Regions from separate parts of the Shinella sp. BE166 genome, predicted to be linked through region 1. Evidence: predicted binding sites of a transcription regulator. Region 1 holds the regulator's gene; each other region holds the start of a gene.
What was found. The regulator LexA, encoded in region 1, represses DNA repair genes until DNA is damaged. The targets are predictions, from matches to a motif close to TGTTCNNNNTGTGTTCNG.
Positions count from the first base shown of each region.

Region 1 (5,337 bases):
CACGACCGGCACCACGCAGGTCGCAGCGCTGGAAGACGGCAAGATCCGTACCTTCGAGCTGACGCCCGCCGATTTCGGCCTGCCCCAGGTGACGCTCGACGACATCCGCGGCGGTGACGGCGCACACAATGCCGCCGCCCTCCTCTCTGTGCTCGGCGGCGCGCACATGCCCTATCGCGACGTGTCGCTCGCCAATGCCGCGGCCGCCCTCCTCATCGCCGGCAAGGCGGAAACGCTGAAGGACGGCATGGCGAAGGCAACCGAAGCGCTGGAAAGCGGGCGCGCCCGCACGGTACTCGAACGCCTCGTTTCGGTTTCCAACGAAGGCCATGCGGAGTAGGATTGGCCATGACCGATATCCTGAAGACGATCGAAACCTACAAGCTGCAAGAAATCGCCGCCGCCAAGGCGCGCGTGGCCCCCGCCGAACTTCGCGCCCAGATCCGCGACCAGGAGCCGCCGCGCGGCTTCTTTGCGAGCCTCAAGGCCAGAAAAGCCGCCGGCAGTTTCGGCCTGATCGCCGAAATCAAGAAGGCAAGTCCCTCCAAAGGCCTCATCCGCCCGGATTTCGATCCGCCGGCGCTCGCCAAGGCCTATGAGGCCGGCGGTGCCGCTTGCCTCTCGGTGCTGACGGACACGCCGAGCTTCCAGGGCGCGCCCGAATTCCTCACCGCCGCCCGCCAGGCCTGCGCGCTGCCGGCTCTGCGCAAGGATTTCATGTTCGACAGCTACCAGGTGCTGGAAGCCCGCGCCTGGGGCGCTGACTGCATCCTCATCATCATGGCGTCGCTCAGCGACGACGATGCGAAGATGCTGGAGGATGCCGCGTTCTCGCTCGGCATGGACGTGCTGATCGAAGTGCACGACGAACCGGAGATGGAACGGGCGCTCAGGCTGAAATCCAAGCTCGTCGGCATCAACAACCGCAACCTGCGGACCTTCGAGGTCGACCTCGCCGTGTCGGAAAAGCTCGCCGGCATGGTGCCCGACGACCGCCTGCTCATCGGCGAAAGCGGCATCTTCACCCATGCGGATTGTGAACGCCTCGGCAAGGTGGGCATCTCCACCTTCCTCGTCGGCGAAAGCCTGATGCGCAAGGACGACGTGGCCGCCGCCACCCGCGAATTGCTGACCGGTTCCGCCGGCATGCTGGCGGCCGAATGATGGCCGAAAAGGCCGCCACGCTGACCCATATCGATGCCTCCGGCGAAGCCAACATGGTGGATGTCGGCGACAAGGCCGAGACGGTGCGCATCGCCGTTGCCGAAGGTTTCATCCGGATGGCACCCGCGACGCTGGACCTCATCCTCAAGGGTGACGCCAAGAAGGGCGACGTGATTGGCACGGCCCGCCTTGCCGGCATCATGGCCGCCAAGCAGACGTCGAGCCTCATCCCCCTCTGCCACCCGCTGATGCTCACCAAGGTCGCCGTCGAAATCCGCGAGGACCATGCGCTGCCCGGCCTGCGCGTCGAGGCCATGGCGAAGCTCACCGGCCGCACCGGCGTGGAAATGGAGGCGCTCACCGCCGTCAGCGTCGCCTGCCTCACCATCTACGACATGGCGAAAGCCGCCGACCGCGAAATGGAGATCGGCGGCATCCGGCTCGTCGAAAAATCCGGCGGCCGCTCCGGCGACTACAAGCGGGCAAACGCCTGATGTCGCTCCTCCCCGTCGCCGATGCCCTCGACCGCCTGCTTTCCCGGGCCAAGCCGACACAGCGGACGGAGACGGTTTCCCTGCATGAAGCGCAAGGTCGCGTCCTCGCCGAAGACATCGCCGCACGCCTGACCCAGCCGCCCTTCGACAATTCCGCCATGGACGGCTACGCCGTCCGCCACGCGGATATCGCGACGCTCGGCGCCATCCTGAAGGTCGTCGGCCTCTCCTCCGCCGGCCACGCCTTCGAAGGCTCTGCCGGCCCCGGCGAGGCCGTACGCATCTTCACGGGCGCCCCGTTGCCCGCCTTCGCCGATACCGTGCTTCTGCAGGAAGATGCGGAGAAGCTGGACGACGGCCGCATCCGCACGACCTTCCTCACGCCAAAAGGCCGCCATGTGCGCCCGCGCGGGCAGGATTTTTCCGAAGGCGAGACCGTGCTGAAGGCCGGCGCCGTGCTCGATGCCGGCCGCCTGACCGTCGCCGCCGCGATGAACCATCCGACACTTGCCGTCTACGCCCGCCCCCGAATCGCGGTGCTTGCGACCGGCGACGAGCTCGTCCCGCCCGGAACACCGCCCGGCGCCAGCCAGATCATCGCCTCCAACACCTACGGCGTTTCGGCGCTCGCCCGGGCGGCCGGCGCGGAGGTGATCGACCTCGGCATCGTCGGCGACGACAAGCAGGCGATCCTGGCGGCCGTGCGCAACGCACTGACACTCGACATCGACGTGCTCGTGACGCTCGGCGGCGCCTCCGTCGGCGATTTCGACCTCGTGCAGCCGGTGCTCGGCGAGGCCGGCATGGAACTCGATTTCTGGCGCATCGCCATGCGGCCGGGAAAGCCGCTGATGGTCGGCCGGCTGGGGGATATCCAGGTGCTGGGCCTGCCCGGCAACCCGGTCTCAAGCCTCGTCTGCTCGCTGCTCTTCCTGGAGCCGCTGGTGCGCCGCCTCGCCCGCCTGCCCGCGAAAAACCGCCGGCACCCGGCCGTCGCCGCCGTGCCGCTCAAGGAAAACGACCAGCGGCAGGACTATATCCGCGCCCGCATAGCGCGGGGACCGGCCGGCGATCTGCGCGTCACCCCCTTCGGCAAGCAGGATTCGTCGATGATGAAGGTCTTCGCCGAATCGGAAGGCCTGCTGATCCGCCCGCCGCACGCCCCGGCCGTGCCAGAAGGCGATACTTGCGAAGTACTCCTCCTGCGCGAACCCTCCGCCTGAACAATATTATTATTTCCAAGGCCTTGCGGAACACATATGGAACAGATAGTGTCTGTTCTGGATTTGTTTCACGATTCTGGATTGTTTCAAGATTCTCGGTGGAGGGGCCATGCTCACGCGGAAACAACAGGAACTTCTCCTGTTCATTCATGAACGGATGAAGGAGTCCGGTATTCCTCCCTCCTTCGACGAGATGAAGGATGCGCTCGACCTCGCCTCCAAGTCCGGCATCCATCGCCTCATCACGGCGCTGGAGGAGCGCGGCTTCATCCGCCGCCTGCCCAACCGGGCGCGGGCGCTGGAAGTGATCAAGCTTCCCGAAGCCTATTCGCCGAGCCTCCAGCCGCGTCGCGGTTTTTCGCCGGCCGTCATCGAGGGCAGCCGCGGCAAGCAGCCGGTGCCGGCCGCCCCCGTGCAGCGCACGCCGCAAGCGGACATGTCGTCTTCGGTCTCCGTGCCGGTCATGGGACGCATCGCCGCCGGCGTGCCGATCTCCGCCATCCAGAACAACACCCATGAAATCATGGTGCCGGCCGAAATGGTCGGCAACGGCGATCATTATGCGCTGGAGGTCAAGGGCGACTCGATGATCGAGGCCGGCATTCTCGACGGCGACACCGTGATCATCCGCAACGCCACCACCGCCAATCCGGGCGAGATCATCGTGGCACTCGTCGACGACGAGGAGGCGACGCTGAAGCGCTTCCGCCGCAAGGGCGCCTCCATTGCGCTCGAAGCCGCAAACCCGGCCTACGAGACCCGCATTTTCGGCCCGGACCGCGTCAAGATCCAGGGCAAGCTCGTCGGCCTCATTCGCCGCTATCATTGAGCGCCGTCTCGGCCTCGAAGGTGCCGCTGCGCCAATCATAGGTGCGGTGGCGGGACCAGGGCCGGTCGAGAGTTTCGACGGCGGGCGTGATCTCGGCTTCAGAAAGTGTTGAAGGGGCCTTTTCGGCGCCGGGCTGGATTTCCAGGGCGCCTGTGCGCCGCAGATGGCGGGCCGTCATCAGCCGGGCTCCGGAGCGGCATGCCTCCAGCCGCAGGGCCTGCGGCACGACGACGAGATCGGCGGCATCGCAGGCGGTTCCGAGGAAGGCGAGGTCTTCCAGCGTGACGATCCGCCAGCCGCTCGGCGAAACCGCAGCGCAGAATGCCTTTGTTTCGCAGATGAAGCCCGTGCCTTTTCCAGCCTCCGCCAGGGCGGATGCCATGGCGTCCTTTGCCTTCTGCCGGTCCGCCTTGCGGCGCGGTTTCCTCTGCTTTTCAGTCCCTTCAGCGGGTGCGGCGGCATCCTCTACCGTCAGCCCTTCGCTCTTGCGCATCTCCGGCTTGACGAGATCGCCGAGCCGCAGAGCGCGCCGCCATTGCGCATAGATGAAATCCGGCGGCCTTGCGCGATTGGTCGCAACGGTTTCACCCCGCCGGATCGCCACGAGACGGCCGTCTTCCGAGACCAGCACTTCCGGCGCACGGCGTGCGTCTGGCCAGCAAGCTATGACGATCCCGAGCGCGACGAGCAGCGTGCCGGCATGGCGCAGCCGGGTGCGCAGGATGCAGGCCAGGCCGCCACCGAGACCGATCAGCAGGAAAGCGGACTGCGGAATCTGACCGGTGACGATTTCGCCTTTCCAGCTTGCGACCCAGGTCGAAAGCGCGATCATCCATTCGATGCCCTTGCCCATGATCGCGAAGGGGATGGCATCGAGGCCGAACGGCATCAGCAGCACGGCGATGAGGCCGAAGGGCATGACGATCGTGCTGATCACCGGCATCGCCAGAAGGTTGCCCGCGAGGCCATAGGCGGGGATGCGATGAAAATGGCCGATGGAATAGATCAGCGTGGAAAAACCGCCGATCAGCGAGGAGAGCATGAGCCCGCCGAAAAAGCGGCCGAGCGAACCGCCGAACAATTGCAACGGCCCTCCCCGGCTCTCCCGCCGCATCGGCCGCTCGCGCCAGGCCGCGTAGCCCGCGACAAGCCCCAATGTCGCCGCATAGGACATCTGGAAACCGGGATTGGTGACGGCCGACGGCGTCACCAGCAGGATGAGGATCGCCGAGAGCGCGACATTGCGCAGGCTGATGGCCGATCGCCCGAAGAGCACGGCGACAAGCATGACGCAGATCATGATCCACGATCGTACCGCCGAGAGCGCGCCGCCCGAGACGAGAATATAGAGCGTCACCATGATGAGCGCGCCGACGGCGGCGATCTTCTTGGCCGCATAGCGCTCGGAAAAGCCCGGGATCAGCGCCATCAGCATGCGCGCACCGACGAGGAAGGTGCCGGCCGCTAGCACCATATTCAGCCCGGAAATGGCCAGCACATGCGCAAGCCCCGCCTGCCGAAGCGCCTCGACCGTGTCCGCGCCGATCGCCCGCTGTTCCGCCGTCACCAGTGCCGCGGCGATCGCCCCCGCATCGCCGCCGATGCGGCCCCGAATATGCTCGGTCAG
Region 1 covers NZ_JBPEHL010000006.1:314,034-319,370, reverse strand. Annotated here, with positions in the region: gene trpD (anthranilate phosphoribosyltransferase) at 1-340, shown strand, start outside; gene trpC (indole-3-glycerol phosphate synthase TrpC) at 349-1,164, shown strand; gene moaC (cyclic pyranopterin monophosphate synthase MoaC) at 1,164-1,658, shown strand; gene J2Y63_RS17880 (molybdopterin molybdotransferase MoeA) at 1,658-2,881, shown strand; gene lexA (transcriptional repressor LexA) at 2,991-3,710, shown strand; gene J2Y63_RS17870 (ComEC/Rec2 family competence protein) at 3,691-5,337, opposite strand, start outside.

Region 2 (5,337 bases), on a different contig from region 1:
GCCGTCGGCGTCAGCCCGGTGCCGATCGCCCAGACGGGTTCATAGGCGATCACGGTGTTTTCCGCCGTCGCACCATCCGGCACGGAGCCGGCAAGCTGCGTCTTCAGCACGTCCAGCGTCTTGCCGGATTTGCGCTCGTCGCCGGTCTCGCCGATGCAGACGATGGCAACGAGGTCGTTCGCATGGGCGATCTCGGCCTTGGCGCGCACCAGCGCGTCGCTTTCCTTGTGGTCCGTGCGGCGCTCGGAATGGCCGACGATGACATGGCTGCCGAAGCAGTCGGCGATCATCTCGGCCGAAACATCACCCGTATGCGCGCCGGAGGCCTTTTCGTGGCAATCCTGCGCGCCGATCAAGAGTGGGCTGTCGTCGCAGAGCGCGGTCGCCACGTAAAGCAGCGTCGCCGGCGGGCAGATCAGCGTCTCGACCTTTTCGGAAAGCGGTCCCTTCACGCCTTCGGCCATCGCCTTGATCTGGTCGAGCGACGCGCGCGTGCCGTTCATCTTCCAGTTCCCGGCAACGAGCGGGGTTACGTCCGGTGTCATGAGGCCTCCCTGTCCTTAAAGATTGTTGGCTTGCGGCGTAGCAAATCGAAGCCTACTGCGCAAACAGCCAGTTGAGCGTTTCGCGCCAATCGGTCATGCGCACCGGCGTGCCGTGGCCGCCGGTCTGGAACAGCACGAAGCGCGCCGGCACGCCCGCCTTCCTGAGCTTGCGGAACACCGCAATCTGGTCGTTCGCCTGGTAGACGCTATCGCTGTCGCCATGGGTGAAGAAGACCGGCAGCTTGGCCTTGAAGGCCGCGGTCTTGGCATAATCGCCATCCGCCGCCCCGCCCATTAGCACCATGCCCGAGAGGCTTTTTACCGCCACAGGATCGCGCGCGACGCGGGCGCAAATAAAGCTGCCCATCGAGGCGCAGGCGAGGATGACCGGCGCATCCGGCGAGAGCGCCTTGGCCGTGAGGATGAGGCCGGAAATGCGCGCGGCCCCCTTGTCGTCGAAGGAGGGCACGCTTGCCGCGTAGTAGACCCCGCCACCCCGCACCGCGAGGTTTTTGAGCCGGTTGAAATTGCCGCCGAAATTCCAGTCATTGTTGCCGAGCCGCCGGTCGCCGCCGCGGCCGTGGATGAAGATGACGGTGAAGGCCGCCCCCTCGCCCTTGCCGGTCATCGCCACGTCGATCGGCCCCGCCGGCGTGTCGAGCGTCGCGTTCTTCTGCGCCGTCTTCACCGCCGTCGAGACATAGGCCGATTTCACCCGGCGCTCCGGCACCTGGTCGCGCCCGTTGATGTCGCGCATCTCCTGGTAATCGACGACGCTCAGCGCGCCGTCGTCCGACGTCTCGATCACCGTGCCATAGCCGAAAAGCTCGTCCTTCCAGGGTTTCAGCGCCAGCGCCGCAGCGTCCTGAACCGCAAGCGCGGTGAAAACCGCGGCGAAAACCAGCCGGCGAAGGCAATGAACTGTGGACTGAGGCATGAACTGTCGCTCCCTGGGGCTGGCGATACTTGCCATCCGCCCGCGCGCAACGCAATCCTCGCCCAGCGGTTGGCGCGGCCCGGCATCGCGAAAACCCACGGAATCTGGCAGAGTCGCGAGTGATTCGCCCGCGACCTCATTTGTGCCAAACCCCGATCTTCCCGGATCGGCGGGAGAAAATGGCAAACGGAACAAAATCTGAACGGCCCATGCAAGACGACAGCAACGACCTTTTCGCCAACGTTCCCCCCCAACCCGCCGCAGCGTCCCCTGCACCGGCGGAAAAGCCGGCTGCTGCCCCGCCGCGCGAGGCGCGCGCCGTGCAGCCCATCAGCGAAGGCTCCGGCGGCTATGATGCCTCGGCGATCCGCGTGCTGGAGGGCCTGGAGCCCGTGCGCATGCGGCCCGGCATGTATATCGGCGGCACGGACGAGAAGGCGCTGCACCACCTCTTCGCCGAAGTCATCGACAACTCGATGGACGAAGCGGTCGCCGGCCACGCCAACTTCATCGACGTCAACCTCGACGCCGAAGGTTTCCTGACCGTCACCGACAACGGCCGCGGCATCCCGGTGGAAAACCACCCGCAGATGCCGGGAAAATCGACGCTCGAAGTCATCCTCACCGTGCTGCATGCCGGCGGCAAGTTCGACGGCAAGGCCTATGAGACCTCCGGCGGCCTGCACGGCGTCGGCGTCTCCGTCGTCAACGCGCTCTCCGACCATCTCGAAGTCGAGGTCGCCCGCAACAAGAAACTCTACCGCCAGCGCTTTTCCCGCGGCAAGCCGGTCGGCGGCCTGGAAGAACTCGGCGACGTGCACAACCGCCGCGGCACCAAGGTGCGCTTCCACCCCGACCCGGAAATTTTTGGCGCCCACGCCCGTTTCGATCCCGGCCGCGTCTTTCGCATGGCCCGCTCCAAGGCCTACCTGTTCGGCGGCGTCGAAATCCGCTGGAGCTGCGACCCGTCGCTGCTGCTGGAAGGTTCGGAAACGCCGGAAAAGGCGGTCTTCCATTTCCCCGGCGGCCTGAAGGATTATCTCCAGGCGACGCTCGGCAAAGACTACACCGTCACCCGTGAGATCTTTGCCGGCAAAAGCGAAAAGTCCGGCGGCCATGGTTCGCTGGAATGGGCGGTCACTTGGTACGGCGGCGATTCGCTGATCCACTCCTATTGCAATACCATCCCGACGGCCGATGGCGGCACGCACGAGGCGGGCCTGCGCATCGCGCTCACCAAGGGCCTCAAGGCCTATGCCGACCTGACACAGAACAAGCGCGCCAAGGACATCACCACGGACGACGTGATGATTTCCGCGGTCGGCATGCTGTCGGTCTTCATCCGCGAGCCGGAATTCGTCGGCCAGACGAAGGACAAGCTCGCGAGCGTCGAGGCCCAGCGCATCGTTGAAAACGCATTGCGCGACCCCTTCGACCACTACCTCGCCGACAATCCGGGCGAAGCGGCCAAGCTGCTCGAATGGGTGATCGAGCGCGCGGAAGAGCGCATGCGCCGCCGCAAGGAAAAGGAAGTCAGCCGCAAGACGGCCGTGCGCAAGCTGCGCCTGCCCGGCAAACTGGCCGACTGCTCGCAGAATTCCGCCGAGGGCGCCGAACTCTTCATCGTCGAGGGCGATTCGGCCGGCGGCTCGGCCAAGCAGGCGCGCAACCGCGCCAACCAGGCCATTCTTCCGCTCCGCGGCAAAATCCTCAACGTCGCCAGTGCCGGCCGTGAAAAGCTCGGCGCCAACCAGCAGATTTCCGATCTCGTGCAGGCGCTCGGCTGCGGCACGCGCACGAAATACCGCGAAGAGGACCTGCGTTACGAACGCGTCATCGTCATGACCGATGCCGACGTCGACGGCGCGCACATCGCCTCGCTGCTCATCACCTTCTTCTATCAGGAGATGCCGGATCTCGTGCGCGGCGGCCATCTCTTCCTCGCCGTGCCGCCGCTTTACCGCCTCAGCCAGGGCGGCAAGACGCTTTACGCCCGCGACGACCCGCACCGCGAGGAGCTGATGCGCACCGAGTTCAACGGTCGCGGCAAGGTGGAAATCGGCCGCTTCAAGGGTCTCGGCGAGATGCTGCCGGCGCAGCTCAAGGAAACCACGATGGACCCGAAGAAGCGCACGCTCTTGAAGGTCGCAATCGACGACGTCGACTTCGAAGGCACGCGAACCGCCGTGGACGACCTGATGGGCACCAAGCCGGAAGCCCGCTTCCGCTTCATCCAGGAGCGCGCCGTCTTCGCCGACAACCTCGATATCTGAGGCGGTGCAGCCGCCTCAAAGTGCGACCGCACCCATGGTTTTCGTGTCGAAATCCGCCCAGCCGTCACCATAGAGGCCGTGCACCGGCACGTCCTCTCCCGCCTGCGCCTGCCATCTGAAGAACGTCATCGCCGCCTCGTGCACGTCCGTCAGACTGGAAACGGTGTATCGTCCATCGTCGAGCGCGTGAATAAGCTCATCGAGTTCGACAAGCCGTTCGGCAATGGCAGCGGCGTGCCGTGCCAGCAGCGCATATCCCGGCAGGCTGATTAACAGGAGCACGAGCAGCGGCTCGTCCGGGGTTTCCGGCCATTGCCCGGCACGCATCGCGTCCGTGATTGCCATGGCATGCGCACCCCCGATCGAATCAGCCCGTAGCACATCCAGCCGTTCCGGCATCCGGTAGTCCGGCAAGGTTCGCGTTGCCCGGAAAGGCGCTGCGTGCACCCGATAGACGACCGTGGCACCAACCATATCGGCAAGCGCCAGCCGCCACGGCTGAAAATCCTTCCACCATTTCCTGTCGTAGAACCGCTCGATCGAGAGCCTGAGCAGGGGCGCACTCGCCGCTTGCTTTTCCGTCCCCATCCTGAATTCCCTTGGCCTCAATTTCATCCTGACGAAGGCACCCGGCAAAAAATTCTGCCATGCCGGCGAAAAGCGCGTGAGCACCTGCAAGCCCCCGGCACGCTTCGCGCCTTATTTTCGCGGCAATGCCTGCCTCTAACCGGCAGCAACGAAGGCGGAAAGGACGGCCATGAAAGCTGCGCTCATCGTCATGACGATCATGGGCTGCGACGACAGCGCGACCCAGTGCCACTATATCGATACGGTCGGCAAGAGCTGGCAGACCGTGGCGCTCTGCGACGCGCAGGCCGAAACCTACATCAACCGCCACCAGGACAAGAACTATCCGGTGATCGTCGCCGTCTGCGAAAGCTCCGGCGACCGCATGACCGCGGATGTGGCAAAGCCAACGCCCGAGGCCAAGCCCGCCGAAACCGCGACCACGGCCGAAGTGCCCACGCCGGCCGAAACCGCCGAGGCCAAGCAGGGCCTCGCCGCCCGAACGCTGAATTTCGTGAAGAAAGCTATCCCCGACAAGACGGCGCTAAAGAACGCTGTCACCACGCCGGTGCGTTATGCCGAAGACGGCTATTCCTGGGTGGTGAAACGCTTCGCCGACTGATCAGGCCGCTTCGCGCGCTGCAATGAGCGCGTAGCTGCGCGCCGTCTGGCGTTGCTCGGCGATGGCCAGCCGCTCGACCAGTTCCAGCATGGACTGGCAGGACGCATTGCCCGCCGCCCGCGCGCGGGAAAGCAGGTGCTCGGACACCGAAAGCCCGTCATCCTCGCCCTTCGCCTCGCGGCGCCAGAGCATCGTCGCCTCGGCAAAGAGCGCGCTGATATCCCGGCCGAGCCCGGCCGTTTCATAAAGCGCCCGCACCGCCGCCTCGCGGCCATCCGACAGGATGGAGCGCACGCGCCGCTCCGCCTGCCCCGAAAGATTGGTGATCGCCGAGGCGAAGAACTCGACGCGGCCGGTGCAGAGCGCATGCATGAGGAACACGGGCGTCAGCCG
Region 2 covers NZ_JBPEHL010000013.1:35,261-40,597, reverse strand. Annotated here, with positions in the region: gene tpiA (triose-phosphate isomerase) at 1-545, opposite strand, end outside; gene J2Y63_RS25800 (prolyl oligopeptidase family serine peptidase) at 598-1,482, opposite strand; gene parE (DNA topoisomerase IV subunit B) at 1,692-3,755, shown strand; gene J2Y63_RS25790 (hypothetical protein) at 3,771-4,433, opposite strand; gene J2Y63_RS25785 (hypothetical protein) at 4,513-4,944, shown strand; gene J2Y63_RS25780 (DUF2336 domain-containing protein) at 4,945-5,337, opposite strand, start outside.
Region 2: the regulator LexA is predicted to act here: its motif matches at 1,670-1,687, upstream of parE (DNA topoisomerase IV subunit B).

Region 3 (5,337 bases), on a different contig from region 1:
ATCTGGCTGGAAACAGCACGGTAGACGTCAAAGCGAGGAGGCACGAAGATCAAGTCCGGGCAGCGCCGTTTCGCCGTCACCGAGGGTAGCGCCGAGCGAACGCCAAAGGCGCGGGCTTCATAGCTCGCCGCGGCAACAACGCCGCGCGCGGTCGACCCGCCGACGGCTACGGGTCTGCCGCGAAGCTCCGGATTGTCGCGCTGTTCGACAGACGCATAGAAGGCATCCATGTCGATATGGATGATCTTTCTGACTATCGTCTCGAGCTCATCACTCATGTCACTTCCACATGGACCGCATGCGGGCACCCACGTCGATCCTGATCTGACGGGCGCTGCGCTCGCTGGCTGCGGCGGAGACCTTCGGCCAACTCGTCACCTCAAAATATTGCAGCAGGGTCACCGGAATGAACCGGGTCCGCGAAGCATAGACATGGCGGTCACCCTGAGCGTTCTGACCATGGGTGAAGAACCGTTGAGGCGTGACGAGCGAAAGATTGTCGCGCGCTCGCGTCATGCCGACATAGAGCAGGCGTCGCTCCTCCTCCATCTCCGCGGTCGTGCCCACGCCGAGGTCGGAGGGAATGCAGCCGTCGACGACATTGAGCATGAAAACGGCCCGCCATTCCTGACCCTTGGCCGAATGGATCGTCGAGAGGATCAGATAGTCCTCGTCGAGAAGCGGAACGCCTGCCTGGTCGCTGGTTGCGCTCGGGGGGTCGAGCGTCAGCTCCGTCAGGAACCGTTCCCTGCTTGGATAGCCTCCGGCGATCTGCTCGAGTTGCAGGAGATCGGCTTTGCGGGTGTCAGCATCTTCATGGATACGATCAAGGTGAGGCTCGTACCACGACCGCGCCGTCGCAATCTCGCCCGGCCACCCGCCATCGGCCTTCCTCAGGCTGGAAAGCAGCGCAACGAGGGCGGGCCAGGCCTCGCCTGTCTTGGGCGGCGGCGGGATCTCGGCGAGCGATAGCAAGGGCTCAGGATCAGGGCTGATCGTGTCGAGGATTTTCGCTGCCGTCTGCGAGCCGACCCCCGGCAATAGCTTAAGAAGGCGGAAACCCGTTACCCGATCGCGGGGGTTCTGGGCAAAACGCAGGATAGCAAGCAGGTCTTTGACATGCGCGCTGTCTAGGAATTTGAGCCCTCCGAATTTCACAAAGGGGATGTTGCGCCTTGTCAACTCAACCTCAAGGGTGCTGCTGTGATCAGAAGCGCGGAACAGGACGGCCTGTTCCTTCAGCGTCATGCCGTCCTCGCGGTTCGCCAGCACCTGCTCGACGATGTAGTTCGCCTGGTCCGTCTCGTCCTTCACGGTCACGAGCATGGGCCGTTGTTCAGATTCTCGGTCCGTCCAGAGGTTCTTCGTGAAGCGCTCGCGAGCAAGGTCGATGACGCCGTTGGCGGCAGCCAGGATCGGCTGCGTCGAGCGATAGTTGCGATCGAGCGTGATGATGTCGGCCGGCTTTGGCGAGAACTGGTTCGGAAAGTCGAGGATGTTGCGCACGGTCGCGGCGCGGAAGGAATAGATCGACTGGGCATCATCCCCGACCACGGTTAGACCACGCCCGCCGGGCTTCAGCCCCAAAAGGATGGAGGCTTGCAGCCGGTTGGTGTCCTGATATTCGTCGACGAGGACGTGGTCAAAGCGGTTGCCGATATCGTCGGCTAGGTCCGGGTCGGACATGACCTGCGCCCAATAGAGCAGCAGGTCATCGTAATCGAGCACGTTCTGCGCTTGCTTGGCCTCGACATAGGCGGCGAAGAGCTGTTTCAACTGCTCCTCCCAGCCGAGCACGTAGGTGTAGGATGCCTTCAGAACCTCGTTGATCGAACTCTCGGAGTTGACGACGCGCGAGTAGATCGCAAGGCACGTCCCCTTGGTCGGAAACCGGCTTTCCGTCTTCGAGAAACCAAGCTCATGGCGAACGAGGTTCATCAGGTCGGCGCTGTCCTCGCGATCATGGATCGTGAAATCGACGTTGAGGCCGATCTGTTCGGAATACATGCGCAGTAGCCGCGCGCCGATGCCATGGAAGGTGCCGGCCCAGGCCATGGCGTCCGTCATGACCGCAGCGTTATCTACGAACACCTGCCGGCAGATGCGCTGGACGCGGCGCCCCATCTCGGAAGCGGCCCGGCGCGAGAAGGTCATCAGCAGGATGCGGCGTGGATCGGCACCATTGACGATGAGATGGCCCACGCGATGGGCAAGGGTATTCGTCTTGCCCGAGCCCGCACCTGCGATGATGAGCAGCGGGCCGCCGATCGCGCCGTCCGGCTGGCCAACGCCATGCTCGACGGCCTCGCGCTGCCGGTCGTTCAGTTTTTCGAGATAGGCTGCCGTCATCTGCCCCAAATTTTCCTAAGAAAAAATTCCTGTCCCGTTCCATTTCCCCATCCCTTTGATCAGCCTTGTGGAATCCACAAAATCGACTTGTCAAAGGCAGCCTTCATGGCCGACAGCGCCGTTTCGAGTGGATTGACTCGCAACGGCATTAGGAACAAAAAAGGAACATATCAGCTTAAATAACGGCTGGAAACCCCTGAAGGAGCGTCAATTCCGTCGTGTCGAACCGTTCCCTCAATCCTGTGCTTGCCGAGCTTCGACAGCGCATCGGCCAGCTCGAAGGCGGGCAGGCGCGTGCACGATCCGTCCTGCCATTCGCTGTTCCAGAGATGGACCAGGCGCTTCCGGGTGGAGGGCTGGCCTTTGGGGCGTTGCATGAGATTGCCGGGGGCGGGGGAGGCACGGTCGATGGCGCTGCGGCCGCGCTCTTCGTGGCCGGGATTGCTGCGCGAACCAAGGGCAGGGTGCTGTGGTGCATGACGCGCCGCGACCTGTTTTTTCCCGCGGTCTCGCAAGCTGGGCTGCATCCGGATCGTGTGGTGTTCTGCGAGAGCGATCGGGATGAAGGCGTCCTGTCGGCGGTCGAGGAGGGGCTGTCCTTTGGCGGTTTATCGGCTGTGGTCGCCGAACTGGTCCGCCTGCCGATGAATGCCTCGCGGCGGCTGCAACTGGCGGCAGAGAAGAGCGGATGCATGGGCATCGTGCTGAGACGATGGCGAAGGCAGAACGAGGCCTCGGACTATGGGCAGCCGACGGCGTCGACGACGCGGTGGCGCATCAGCACCCTGCCGTCTGAAAGATTGCCAGCAGCGGGTGTTGGGAGGTCCCGGTGGCTGGCGGAATTGATGCGTGTAAAGGCGGGTGAGTGCGCCGAGTTTGAAATTGGAGCTCCCGATGCCAAGGGTCGTATCTGTCTACTTCCCACTTCTGCCGATCGATCGGATCAGACGGCACGCTTCGGAGCCCTTGCCGGCTGACAAGCCGCTCGTCGTGATAGCGCGTAGCGGCTCAAAGCGCTGGATATCCGCCGCAGATCCGATCGCTCTCAAACTGGGTTTGCGGGTAGGGATGCCCGCCAGCAGGGCGCAGGCGATGGTCGCCGATCTCCTGATGGTCGACGCGGCCGCGGCCGAGGACGCAGCCGTGCTCGAAAAGCTGGCTCTATGGGCGCTCCGACAATACAGCCCCGTTGTCGCCGTCGATGGCAGTGATGGCCTGGTAATGGACACAGAAGGGGCCGACCATCTCCAGGGCGGTGAGGAGCTTCTCGTCTCCGGTCTCGTCAACAGGCTGCACGCCCATGGGTTGACGGCGCGGGCGGCCGTTGCCGAGACATGGGGTGCAGCGCACGCGCTCGCCCGGCTGCTGGCCGCGCAGACGACGGTTGTTCCGGTTGGTCACGTTATGAAGGCGGTGATCGATCTGCCGCTCGTGGCCTTGCGGCTATCATCGGAGATTATCCACGGATTGCGGGTCCTCGGGATCGACACGATCGGCAAGCTCTCCGCAATGCCGCGGGCGCCGCTGACGTTGCGGTTCGGGCCGGAACCTGCCCGTCGGCTTGACCAGCTGTTTGGCCGGGTCGCCGAGCCGATCGAACCGATCCGCATCCCGGAGCTTGTAGAGGCTTCGAAAAGTTTCGCCGAGCCTATCGGGGCGCCCGGCACCATCGCCAGATATGTCCGCCGGCTGGTCGGGCAGCTCTCAACACGGCTGGCGGAAAACGGCCTTGGCGCGCGACGCTGCGACCTCATCATCCATCGCGTGGACAACACCCGTCAATATCTTCGCGCCGGCCTGGCAAAGCCGGTCCGCGATCCAGCGCGTCTTTCGAAGCTGCTCTGCGACCGTATCCAAACCATCGAACCGGGCTTTGGTATCGAAAAGATGGTTCTGGTCGCTGTCTTTGCCGAGACACTTGAGGAGCGGCAGGTGGCTTCTTCCCTCATTGAAGAGGAGGTCGCCGACATCACGCCGCTCGTCGACATCCTCGGCAACCGCGGCCACCGGCTTTTCCGGGTTGCGCCCGTCGCTTCCGACGTGCCGGAGCGTTCTGTCAGGAAGATTTCCCCGACGGCACCTGCCACCGGGCAGACCTGGGCCAACAAGTGGCCGCGACCGCCGCGGTTGTTTGCAAACCCCGAACGCATCGAGGTCATCGCCCTTTTGCCGGACCAGCCGCCGGCGGTCTTCACCTGGCACGGCAAGCGTCGGAAGGTCGTGCGCGCCGACGGACCGGAGCGCATCTTCGGCGAATGGTGGCTTCGGCCGCGCGAGTTCCATGCCGTGCGCGACTACTTCGTCGTGGAGGACGAGCAGGGCGAGCGCTACTGGGTCTTTCGCGCCGGCGATGGCATTGACCCCGAAACCGGATCGCACTTCTGGTTCCTGCATGGGGTGTTCGGATGAGATATGCCGAGCTCCAGGTCACGAGTCATTTCTCGTTCCTGCGGGGTGCTTCCAGCGCGGATGAGCTGTTTGCAGCAGCTGCGGCCGTGGGCATCGACGCGCTCGGTATCGTCGATCGCAACAGCCTGGCCGGCATCGTGCGCGCCTGGGAGGCGGCCAAGGCGACCGGTGTGCGGCTTGTCGTCGGCTGTCGCCTGGATCTGACGGACGGTATGTCGATCCTCGTCTACCCCATGGACCGACCAGCCTATTCCCGCTTATGCCGGCTGCTGTCCTTCGGCAAGTCGCGTGGCGGGAAGGGCAATTGCCTGATCGATTTCGCCGATGTGTCGGAATATGCGGCCGGCATGATCGGCGTGCTCGTGCCCGACGAGGCCGATGACATCTGTGGCGTCCAGCTCCGAAAGATGGCCGAGCTGTTCGGTGATCGCGCCTATGTCAGCCTGTGCCTTCGGCGCCGGCCGAACGACGCGGTCCGGCTTCATGGCATTGCGGCCATGGCCAGGCGCTTCAGGGTCAGGACGGTCGTCACGAACGACGTGCTCTTCCACGAGCCCGGCCGCCGGCAGTTGCAGGATG
Region 3 covers NZ_JBPEHL010000020.1:93,856-99,192, reverse strand. Annotated here, with positions in the region: gene dinB (DNA polymerase IV) at 1-278, opposite strand, end outside; gene J2Y63_RS30935 (ATP-dependent helicase) at 280-2,349, opposite strand; gene J2Y63_RS30930 (ImuA family protein) at 2,568-3,326, shown strand; gene J2Y63_RS30925 (Y-family DNA polymerase) at 3,244-4,758, shown strand; gene J2Y63_RS30920 (error-prone DNA polymerase) at 4,755-5,337, shown strand, end outside.
Region 3: the regulator LexA is predicted to act here: its motif matches at 2,500-2,517, upstream of J2Y63_RS30930 (ImuA family protein).

Region 4 (5,337 bases), on a different contig from region 1:
TTGTAGCGCTTGCCGTGGCAGACGTCGCAGGTGACGTAGACGTCCGGCAGGAAGTGCATCTCGATCTTGATGACGCCGTCGCCCTGGCAGGCTTCGCAGCGCCCGCCCTTGACGTTGAACGAGAAGCGGCCCGGCTGGTAGCCGCGCGCTTTCGCCTCCGGCAGGCCGGAAAACCAGTCGCGGATGGGCGTGAAGGCGCCGGTATAGGTGGCCGGGTTCGAGCGCGGCGTGCGGCCGATCGGCGACTGGTCGATATCGATGACCTTGTCGATGAATTCGAAACCGTCGATGCGCTCGTGTTCGGCGGGGATTTCGCGCGCGCCCATGATGCGCCGCGCCGCGGATTTGTAGAGCGTCTCGATCAGGAAGGTCGACTTGCCGCCGCCGGAAACGCCGGTGACCGCCGTGAAGACGCCGAGCGGAATGGCAGCCGTGACATTCTTCAGGTTGTTGGCTTTCGCGCCGACGACCTTGATTTCCTTTTTCTTCTTCGGCTTGCGGCGCTCGCCCGGAATGGCGACCGAGAGCTCGCCGGAGAGATATTTGCCGGTGAGCGAGGCGGGATTGGCGATCACTTCTCCGGGCGTGCCCTGGGCGATGACCTCGCCGCCATGGATGCCGGCGGCCGGGCCGATATCGACCACATAGTCCGCCGTCAGGATCGCGTCCTCATCATGTTCGACGACGATGACGGTGTTTCCGATATCGCGCAGATGTCGCAGCGTATCGAGCAGGCGGGCATTGTCGCGCTGGTGCAGGCCGATCGAGGGCTCGTCCAGCACGTAGAGCACGCCCGTTAGGCCCGAGCCGATCTGCGAGGCGAGCCGGATACGCTGGCTCTCACCGCCGGACAGCGTGCCGGAATTGCGCGAGAGCGAGAGATATTCGAGGCCGACATCGTTGAGGAAGCGCAGGCGCTCGCGGATTTCCTTGAGGATGCGCACCGCGATTTCGTTCTGCTTGGTGTTCAGGTTTTCCGGCAGCACATCGAACCAGTCGCGCGCGACGCGGATCGACATCTGCGTGACTTCGCCGATATGCAGCTTGTTGATCTTCACCGCCAGCGCCTCGGGCTTCAGGCGAAAACCGTTGCAGGCCGGGCAGGGGGCGGCGGACATGTAGCGCTCGATCTCTTCGCGCGACCAGGCGGAATCCGTTTCCTTCCAGCGGCGTTCGAGGTTCGGCACGATGCCTTCGAAGGTCTTTACCGTCTTGTAGGAGCGCGCGCCGTCCTTGTAGTTGAACTCGATCTTCTCCTTCGTGCCGTGCAGGATGGCGTCCTGTGCCTCTTCCGACAGTTCCGACCAGCGGTTGGAGAGCTTGAAGCCATAGGCGGCGCCGAGCGCTTCCAGCGTCTGGTTGTAGTAGGGCGAGGAGGATTTTGCCCACGGCGCCACGGCGCCGTCGCGCAGCGTGCGCTCCGTTTCCGGCACGATCAGGTCCGGGTCGATCTTCTGCTGGCTGCCGAGGCCGTCGCAGGTCGGGCAGGCGCCGAAGGGATTGTTGAAAGAGAAGAGCCGCGGCTCGATTTCCGAGATGGTGAAGCCGGAAACCGGGCAGGCGAATTTTTCCGAAAACAGCACGCGCTCATGCGTCTCGTTCAGCGACTTGTTGGCGGAGCCGCCGGCGGAGGTTTCCTCGACCGGCAGCGGCTTGTCGGCGAATTCCGCGATCGCAAGGCCGTCGGCGAGTTTGAGGCTGGTTTCGAGGCTGTCCGCCAGGCGCGCGGCAAGGTCCGGCCGCACGACGACGCGGTCGACCACCACGTCGATGTCATGCTTATATTTCTTGTCGAGCGCCGGCACGTCGGCGATCTCGTAGAACTGGCCGTCGACCTTGACGCGCTGGAAGCCCTTCTTCATCAGCTCGGCGAGTTCCTTCTTGTACTCGCCCTTGCGGCCGCGCACGACGGGCGCGAGGATGTAGAGGCGCGTGCCTTCGCCGAATTCCAGCACGCGGTCGACCATCTGGCTGACCGTCTGGCTCTCGATCGGCAGCCCTGTCGCCGGCGAATAGGGAATACCGACGCGCGCAAACAAGAGACGCATGTAGTCGTAGATCTCGGTGACCGTGCCGACGGTCGAGCGCGGGTTCTTCGAGGTCGTCTTCTGCTCGATGGAGATGGCCGGCGAAAGCCCGTCGATCTGGTCGACGTCCGGCTTCTGCATCATCTCCAGGAACTGGCGCGCATAGGCCGAGAGGCTTTCGACATAGCGGCGCTGGCCCTCGGCATAGATCGTGTCGAAGGCGAGCGACGACTTTCCCGAGCCCGAAAGCCCGGTCATGACGATCAGCTTGTTGCGGGGCAGGTCGAGATCGATGCCCTTGAGATTGTGTTCGCGTGCGCCGCGGATGGAAATTGTCTTGAGTTCGCTCATGGTATCCAGCGTCAGAAATCGTTGCGCGTTCTAATAGGGGTTGGCCCCTATGTAGGGATAGGTTTGGGCCTGTCCATGCGCGATCAGAAGATTCCGTGCCCGTTTCCGATTCGGTTGACAAGAGTGTAGGGAATTATTAGAACAAAAAAAGAACAAAAATTCGCAATTGATCTGTGGATTACCACTTATGCGGGGCGGCGCTGGCAGACGACAGCCGGTAAGATGCCGCATTCATGGTGTGAAGTGATGTCGGGCCGAGGCCCGGAGCGAAACGGGAAAGACGGGTATGGCTGGAAGCGTCAACAAGGTGATCTTGATCGGGAACGTCGGGGCGGACCCGGAAATCCGGCGCACGCAGGACGGTCGGCCGATCGCCAACCTGCGCATCGCCACCTCCGAATCCTGGAAGGACCGCAACAGCGGCGAGCGCCGCGAGAAGACCGAATGGCACACGGTTGTCGTCTTCAGCGAACCGCTCTGCAAGGTCATCGAACAATATGTGAAGAAGGGCGCCAAGCTCTATATCGAGGGCGCGCTGCAAACCCGCAAGTGGCAGGACCAGACCGGCAACGACCGCTATTCGACGGAAATCGTGCTGCAGGGCTTCAACTCGACGCTGACCATGCTGGACGGCCGCGGTGAAGGCGGCGGCGCAAGCCGGGGCGGCAGCGACTTCGGCGGCGCGCAGAGCTACGACGATTACGGTTCGCGCCCGTCTTCGGGTGGCGGCAGTGGCAGCGGCGCTTCCGGCGGCAACCGTTCGAGCGGTTCGCCGCTCTCGCGCGACATGGATGACGACATTCCGTTCTGAGAACGCTGGCCGTTCCGGGAACACCGGATAGATGATGACGGCGGCTTTGGGGCACACCCAAAGCCGCCGTCCGCGTTTTTTAGCTTGCAACGTTGCGCAGGCTTCCCCGCGCGAGATTGCTCAGCTGTTCGCGATGGATCGTCTGCAGTTTTGGTGCGTGGGCCGGCAGGAGTTCGATCAGCGCTTCCGCTGCCGCCTGCAGCATGGCCGGCGCCGGCTTTTCGCGCGGCGGCGTGAAGCGCTCAAGGCTGCCCAGGAACTGCTCGAAGACGGCGCGCGACGCGATGATCGCCTGATGCATGTCGATGTCGAATTCGTTCGGCTGGGCGGTGATCGTGACCGAGCCGTTCTCGGCATGCGCGGCGACGGCTGAGCCGTCGAGCGAGGCGTTCAGGCCCTCCAGGAACACGCGGTACTGGAAGAAATCCCGCCGCACAAGGGTATCGTATTTAGTTTCGTCCGGCGAAACGGTCGGATCAGTCACCAGGATGCTGGGCCGCAGCCTGTCCTGAAGCTCCAGGCGATCGATGAGATGGGTCAGCGAATTGCCGGTTCCCACGACGTCGATCAGCAGGGTCCGCGCGCCGAGCCGGCCGCGCAGATAGGCCTCGTATTCGGTCGACTTGTCGTAGCACAGCGTGCGCGACACCTGGAAATAGGAAACCGGCGGCATGCCGGCGCGGGCGAAATGGGTCGAGGCCAGCATCTGGTGCCACAGGTTGCAATCGCGCGACGCCGCCAGGATCTTGTCCGCGCCGAAACGTTCGGCGCAATGCAGCGCCCAGAAGGCGCCGACGACCATGAGTGGAATGTTGACCGCCGCCTGCGCCTTCAGCACGTTGTGGATGGCGGGATCGCGATGGAAGGTCTTGAGCCGCGTTTCCCGCAGCGCATGGGCGTAGGGCGCGAGGCCCGCGCTGTGCAGAATCTCTTCCGTGCGGTCCCATTTCGAGATGCTGACCAGCGTCGGGTTGATGCCGGCGGCGGCGGCGCCGACGATATCCGCGTGGATGTTGTCGCCGAAATGCGTGCGGATCGTATGTTCCGCCAGGATGCTCGGCCAGATGACGCGGTGGTGCTTGCCGTAGTTGCTGAGGTACAGCTTGTTGTCCAGGCCGCATTTCTCCTTGAGGATGCGGCTGACGAAGGCGTAGGGCAGGTACATGTCGGAGATGATGATGTCGTGGGCATCGACGCGCGCGACGACTTCCTGGATCGGGAAGAGCATGTCCCACTCTTCTTCGAGCTCCAGCAGGCGCGTGCTTTCGGCCTGCGTCTCCGTCAGGGTCGCTTCGGCGATGAGGGCGGCGTAGATGTCGTCCAGGCCGTAGGTGCGGCGGCCGAACATGGCCATCTCGACCGCATGGCGACGCGTCGCAAAGCCGGCAATGCCGCATTTCGCCTCGACGGCGCGGAAGACCTGCAGCGGATCGTTGCAGCGGCGCGCGACCAGCGTATCGAAGAGGTCGAAGCTCTGGATATGCGTATGGAGGTCGGAGGCGTTTTCCTCCAGCGTGTGAAGGATCTCGGTCTTGGCATAATCCCCGTTCGGATTGAGGAAATTGCCGGAGAAGGCCAGCCGGCCGGTGCCATCGGCCACCGGAAGCATGACGCAGGTCGCCTTGCCGAGCTTGTCGACGATTTCCACCGTCTCGCCGTTCAGACGCCAGAAGGATTCGTTGGGATGGCTGTAGCCGGCGATGAAGCCGTTTTTCTGGAAGATGAACCGGTCGGTGATCTCCTCGCCCCTCGGCTCCGCACGGAAGGTGAACGTTCTGGAGGTCAGCTGGTCGATCGTGATGGGAGACGCATTCACATGGGGTGCGGGAATCATATGGAGGGCCCTGGTTCAAGTTGCCGCAACGCTAGGCAGCGACGCTTGAGCCAGGCTGGCTTTTACCCGGCAAAGGCCGATTTCACGCCGTCCACCACGAACTGCACCGCCAGCGCCGCCAGGATCACGCCGAGCAGGCGCGTGAGGATCGCGCGGCCGGTTGCGCCGAGGAACCGGTCGATGCGTTCGGCGATGACGAGCGACAGGAAGAGGATGACGAGGCAGAGCGCCAGCACGCCGATCAGCGCCGTGCGTTCGAGCGCGGAGGGGAAGGAGCCGGAGAGCAGGATCGTCGCTGAGATGGCGCCGGGGCC
Region 4 covers NZ_JBPEHL010000013.1:129,866-135,202, reverse strand. Annotated here, with positions in the region: gene uvrA (excinuclease ABC subunit UvrA) at 1-2,378, opposite strand, end outside; gene J2Y63_RS26250 (single-stranded DNA-binding protein) at 2,665-3,189, shown strand; gene J2Y63_RS26245 (hypothetical protein) at 3,269-5,023, opposite strand; gene J2Y63_RS26240 (MarC family protein) at 5,086-5,337, opposite strand, start outside.
Region 4: the regulator LexA is predicted to act here: its motif matches at 2,516-2,533, upstream of uvrA (excinuclease ABC subunit UvrA).